DNA from 2 places in the Paenisporosarcina sp. genome. Region 2 is predicted to be linked to the other one. Evidence: predicted binding sites of a transcription regulator. Region 2 holds the regulator's gene; the other holds the start of a gene.

Region 1 (3,434 bases), on a different contig from region 2:
GCCAGACAAACCTTAGAACCGGAAAAAGCACCTAACCATAGGACATCATGGTTCCCCCACTGAATATCAACTGAATGATAATCGATGAGCGTATCGACAATTTTATGAGGATCGGGGCCTCGGTCATAAATATCCCCTACAACATGAAGATGGTCCACTACCAACCGCTGAGTGGTATAAGCAAGGCCAATAATCAGTTTATCAGCTTGGCCAAGGGAAATAATTTTCTCGGCCATTTTCGCATAATAATCCTTCTTGTTTTTGAACTCGTCTGTCTTATACAATAACTCTTCTATAATGTAAACAAATTGCTTTGGCAAAGCTCTACGTAATTTCGAACGTGTATACTTGGACGAAGCATATGAGACAAGCTTCATCATACGTTCGATCATTTCTATATACCATTCTTGCAATTCCTTTTTACTGCTAAAATTGCTTTTTATTAATTGTAATTTCTCTTCTGGATAATAAACAAATGTCGCAAATTCATTTAGCTCGTTCTCATGCAATTCATCTTTGAAAAGGTCTCTTATTTTCACTTTTACATTTCCGGAACCATTCCGTAGTACATGCTGAAATGCCTGGTACTCGCCGTGTAAATCACTCACAAAATGTTCCGTTCCCTTAGGCAAATCTAGAATGGCTTCAAGATTAATGATTTCAGTGACCACTTTTTCTTCACTATCATATTTTTGCGCTAACAAATCTAAATATTTTAAATTCAACATTAGGTATCCCCTTTTAAATCTCTTTCTTTATCCTTCTATATTAAGAAAACTTCTTATATTCTTGTGCAAAAAACCGCTCTTCTACTAACTATTCATCGTGTATTCCTACATTATCTAAATAAACTTTAGTGGCGTAAGTTAGACCCTCAATTATATTTAATTATAACAGGAGAGTTCTATACGAGACTTATCCTAGAAAACTTTTATTATTTTATTTATATTGACCTACTTGCGGCATGGCCAGGAAAGCAGTTAACTTTTGCTTGGTGAATTGAAAAAAAAGGCCACATTTCTATGTAGGAAGGCAAAATCATTATTCAGAATTTGGCTCATTTAAAAAGTGAAATAAAATGCGAAGAAGGTCGATAGCCTTTTGCGAAATTGTCTGATTGCCCATAACAGGGTATCCCTTTTTTTGTAAACCACTGCTATGTGGAATAAAACGGGTTGTGTATCGTCAATACTACTCCACGTGTGATAAAGGTTACAGTGTTTCGCATGAGAATGAATTACGCTAAATATAACCTAATTTAATCGAAGAAGTGAAAATAGTGAGCAAACAAAAACATTTTCTTGACGTGAATTTAAAAGGAACATAGTGGTTAATTGTTTACTTAATGTATATAGCACGATAAAAAGAATTGGATTAGGATGCATTGACATAAACACAAAAAAATTCGGCTCTTTGGCCTCGTTTCACGCACCTCCAGGTTCAGAAGGATTGAAGAAATGTTAGGAGCTAAGTAAAATGAAGGATAAAAGTATGATAATCGATTTAAATAGGTTAAATGCTTAATAGAAATAGGAAAGTCTAATTGTGAATTTGTTCACAAAAAATATTTCCTATCTACAATCGTATTGATATGAAAGGAAGATCAACTTATGAAAAAAGAAAAAGGAAGCTGTGTTGCAGTAATTGGAACAGGATATGTAGGATCAAGCTACGCCTTTGCTCTTATGAACCAAGGAATTGTAGATGAGTTGATTTTGATTGATGTAAATAAAGAAAAAGCAATCGGAGAGGTAATGGATCTGAATCATGGGAAAGTATTCACCCCAGATTCAACAAATATTCTCTTTGGAGAGTATAAAGATTGTGCAGATGTAGATATAGTTGTTATTTGTGCAGGAGCGAACCAAAAACCAGGAGAAACACGCCTTGACCTTGTGGAGAAAAATTTGATTATTTTTAAAACAATTGTCGAGAATGTCATGGCTAGTGGATTTGATGGCATCTTTCTTGTCGCAACCAATCCCGTTGACATATTAACGTACGCTACGTGGCATTATAGTGGGTTACCCAAAGGACGAGTTATAGGATCTGGTACCATTCTTGATACAGCCCGTTTCCGATACTTAATAGGTGATTACTTTAAAATTGCACCCAAAAATGTTCATGCGTATATCATCGGAGAACACGGTGACAGTGAGCTACCTGTTTATAGTTCCGCAGACGTAGGTGGTATTCCCATTTTGAAAATGATTGAACGTCAAGAACAGTATAAAAAAGAAGATTTAGATGAAATTTTCATTAATGTACGGGATGCAGCCTACAAAATCATCGAGGGTAAAGGTGCTACTTACTACGGCATCGCCATGGGACTTGCGCGAATTACAAAAGCCATTTTGAACAATGAAAATAGCGTGTTAACAGTATCTGCTCATCTGGATGGCCAGTATGGTGAAAAAAATGTATACATGGGTGTTCCAGCAATCATAAATCGTAGTGGGATCCGAGAAATTGTTGAATTAGAACTCAATGAAGAAGAACAACAAAAATTCCAACACAGCGCAGATGTCTTAAAAGCCATTTTGGCGCCTCACTTTGAAGAAGTAAAATTATAATTTCAAATAGAAAGAAGGATGCATCATCTGGATTCAAGATTATAATCCATTGAATAACACGTACTTATCAGCCTTTGTTGCAGCCCTTCCTGTCATATTCTTTCTTTTGGGTCTAACTGTATTCAAAATGAAGGGCATTATCGCAGCCCTTCTTACCCTAATCATTAGTATATTTGTATCGACATTTTTATTCCAAATGACATTTTCAAAGGCCATTGCTGCAGTCTTCCACGGGATTGCAAACGGTTTGTGGCCAATCGGTTATATCGTGATAATGGCAGTTTGGCTCTATAAAATCTCGGTTAAAACAGGGAAATTTGACGTGATCCGTGGAAGTATCGCAAATATCTCACAAGACCAACGACTTCAGGTATTACTGATTGGCTTTAGCTTCAGTGCATTTTTAGAAGGTGCAGCCGGTTTTGGTGTTCCAATAGCAATTTGTGCAGCCTTACTAACAGAACTTGGGTTCCGTCCATTGAAAGCTGCAATGCTTTGTTTAATCGCAAATGCTGCATCTGGTGCATTTGGTGCAATTGGAATTCCTGTTATCGTCGGTGCGCAAATGGGAAATATGGCACCAATCGATTTATCTCGTACTCTGGCTTGGACACTGCCTTTTATCTCTTTTATCATTCCATTCTTACTCGTCTTTATTCTCGACAAATGGAAAGGCATAAAAGAAACGTTACCAGCTTTACTTGTCGTGAGTGGAACATATACAGCTCTTCAAACGCTCACTATCATTTTTTTAGGACCAGAGTTAGCCAATATTATTTCTGCTCTTGTCAGTATGGCTGTTCTTGCGCTTTTCTTAAATAAATGGCAACCTAAAAATATCTATCGTGAAAATCCTGACGA
Region 2 (3,434 bases):
GCCGTCACTTGATAACTCAATAACCTTTGTAGCTATTCGGTTAATAAAGTATCGATCATGCGAAACAAAAAGGATGGTTCCCGGGTAGTCTATCAATGCGTTTTCAAGAACTTCCTTACTATCAAGGTCCAGATGGTTGGTTGGTTCATCGAGTATTAACGTATTTGATTTCAACATCATTAATTTAGCTAAGGCAACGCGTGATTTTTCGCCACCTGACAATGAAGAAATGGACTTCGTCACATCATCCCCGCTAAATAAGAAGCGACCTAATACATTCCGAACATCTTTTTCATTCATCAGTGGCCATTCATCCCACAGTTCTTTTAATACAGAACGGCTGCCGGTTAGTTTGGCTTGTTCTTGGTCATAATAGCCAAATTGCACATTCGTGCCGTATTTGATATTTCCACTAATTGGCGGGATGTCTTTAACAACTGTTTTTAATAAAGTGGATTTACCCACCCCGTTTGGTCCGACTAAAGCAATTCGGTCCTCACGGAATACACGAAGATTCACATCTGTTGAAACGGGTTTCCCAGCATAACCAACGGTCATCTGATCTATTGCTAAAACATCATTTCCGCTTTGACGTTCAATTGAGAAGCCGAAATTTGCGGATTTCTCCGATCCATCAGGTGAATCCATCCAATCTGTTTTTTCTAAAACCTTACGTCTCGACTGTGCCATTTTCGTTGTGGACGCTCGAGCTAAATTGCGTTGGACGAAATCTTCGAGTTTCGCTTTTTCTTCCTGCTGTTTATCAAAAGTCTTTAAATCGCGTTCATACGTTTTCGCTTTCTCATCCAAATATGCACTGTAGTTCCCTACAAAGCGTTTTACTTTATGACGAGATACTTCATAGACAAAGTTTACAACTTGATCGAGGAAATAGCGGTCATGGGAAACAATTAAAATAGCACCTGGATATCCTTGTAAATAACGCTCAAGCCAACTTAATGTATCGATATCTAAATGGTTAGTAGGCTCATCTAAAATTAATAAGTCTGGTTTTGTTAAAAGGAGTTTAGCTAATGCTAATCGCGTTTTTTGACCACCGGATAAGGATTGAATTGGTTTTGTGAAATCTTCAGGGAAGAATTGCATCCCGTGAAGCACGGAGCGGGTATCAGCTTCATATTGATAACCACCCGAATCCTTAAAATTCACTTGTTTTATGTCATAATCAGCCATTAAGCGGGCGTATGCTTCCGCATCTTCATAGATAGAAGGGTCCGCCATTTGCTTTTCAAGGGTTCGAAGTTCTTGTTCTGCAGCTTGATGATGTGCAAATATGGTCATCATTTCATCCCAAATGGAAAGGTCGGAATCGATTCCAGCGTGTTGCTCCATGTAGCCAACCTTTGTGCCTTTAGGAATGATGATTTCACCTGAATCGTATGACATTTTACCAGCAATAATTTTTAAGAGTGTTGACTTTCCAGCACCATTTCGACCGACTAATGCAACACGATCACGATGATTAATTTCGAGTTTAACACCGCTTAATATTTCATCTACAACAAACGATTTATGTAATTGGTTCACTTGTAAGACAATCATAATTCCACCTCAGTTCTCACTTAGTTTAAAGGATGGTTCAAACACTTGCAACGACCGAACTTTACTTATACATACGACTGATGTAAGATGGAATCGATTTCGCTTAAATCGCAGGAGGAACTGCATGAAACAAGAACCGATTAAAATTCCACAAGCCACGACAAAACGACTGCCACTTTACTATCGTTTCATTCAAAATTTATCGAGCACTGGCAAAAAACGTGTGTCTTCACAAGAGTTAAGTGATGCCATGAAAATCGACCCTGCAACGATTCGAAGAGACTTTTCTCATTTTGGTGCTTTAGGAAGAAAGGGATACGGCTATGATGTCCCTCATCTTTTAGAATTCTTCCGTCAAACATTAGACCAAGATGAAGAAACGAATGTCGCTTTGATTGGAGTAGGTAGTTTAGGAACTGCTTTTTTGAAATACAATTTCCATAAAAATCACAATACACGTATTGTGCTCGCATTTGATACAAGTGCCACTGAAGACGGTACGATGATGAGTGATATTCCTGTTTTCGAACCTAGTAAATTAGAAGAAAAAATCAAAGAGTTTGGAATTGAACTTGTCATTTTAACTGTGCCTTCACGCGCTGCACAAGAAGTAACCGATCGACTAACCAAAACCAATGTAAAAGGGATTCTAAATTTCACCCCTGTTCGTTTATCTGTGCCTGATTCTATTCGTGTACATACGATTGATTTATCTGTTGAATTACAGACCTTGATCTACTTGATTAGACAGGACGAGGAAACGTTCACATATCGTTCATAGTAGCATTAGCATAGATTCGGCAAATACGTTAAAATGAAATCACACTATAAGGAGGTGTCTGCAATGTCTCCAGGTCCATTAAGTTTAATCATTATCGGTATCGTCGCATTACTTGTGTTCGGTCCTAAAAAATTACCTGAACTAGGTAAAGCGTTTGGTTCGTCATTACGTGAGTTTAAAAATGCAACAAAAGGTTTAGCAGATGATGACGAAGAAGATAAAAAGAAAATAGACGTTCAAAAAGACGAACTGAAGTAAGTTAGGATGAACATTCAATGAATGAAAAAGACTTAACACTCGTTGAACATATAGATGAAATAAGAAAACGACTGATGATCATCGTCGTTTTCTTTGTTATTGCAGTAGTGGCAAGTTTCTTTATTGCTGAACCATTAATAAACTTCTTACAATACAGTGAAGAAGCCAAATCGTTACCGCTTCATGCATTTACGATTACAGATCCAATCATGATTTACTTAAAAGTTATCCTATTTGTTGCGTTCTTACTCACGTCTCCCGTTATTTTGTATCAACTATGGGGATTTGTAAGTCCGGGTCTTTATGAGCCTGAGAGAAAAGCAACCCTTAGTTATATTCCTTTTACTTTCTTATTATTTGTAGCAGGAATTTTGTTTTCATATAAAGTGTTATTTCCCTATGTCATTCACTTTATGATCTTACTAGCAATAGATTTAGGAATAAACCAAGTAATTGGAATTAATGATTACTTCAATTTCCTATTCCAAATTACGATTCCGTTCGGTATTATTTTTCAATTACCGATCGTGTTATTATTTTTAACTCGACTTGGCGTGATCACGCCAATGTTCATGGTGAAAGTAAGAAGATATGCATACTTTGTTTTATTTGTCATAGCGGCATTTATCACGCCACCAGATATTATTTCTCACCTAATCGTCACGGTGCCATTGTTCGCATTATATGAACTGAGTGTCATGGTTTCACGTGTCGGATACAAAAAGTATTTGAAATCAGAAGAATTACGTCAACGTGAAGAGCACCAATCACTAGTTGATGAAGCAAATAGACGACGAAACGAAAACCTTCCACCGGAATGATCTAGTGGAAG

The links. Region 2 encodes Rex, which represses fermentation and respiration genes when NADH is low (regulators of the CRP and FNR family bind a similar motif). Its sites were predicted from a motif close to TTGTGAAATATTTCACAA; they were not measured.
Region 1: the regulator Rex is predicted to act here: its motif matches at 1,544-1,561, upstream of AC3EA5_RS07650 (L-lactate dehydrogenase).

Annotation. Positions count from the first base shown of each region.
Region 1 is NZ_JBYNRN010000020.1:18,629-22,062, forward strand. It holds gene AC3EA5_RS07645 (fructose-1,6-bisphosphatase) at 1-725, opposite strand, end outside; gene AC3EA5_RS07650 (L-lactate dehydrogenase) at 1,611-2,573, shown strand; gene AC3EA5_RS07655 (L-lactate permease) at 2,599-3,434, shown strand, end outside.
Region 2 is NZ_JBYNRN010000050.1:5,150-8,583, forward strand. It holds gene AC3EA5_RS17615 (ABC-F family ATP-binding cassette domain-containing protein) at 1-1,563, opposite strand, end outside; gene AC3EA5_RS17620 (redox-sensing transcriptional repressor Rex) at 1,688-2,344, shown strand; gene AC3EA5_RS17625 (twin-arginine translocase TatA/TatE family subunit) at 2,408-2,602, shown strand; gene tatC (twin-arginine translocase subunit TatC) at 2,620-3,423, shown strand.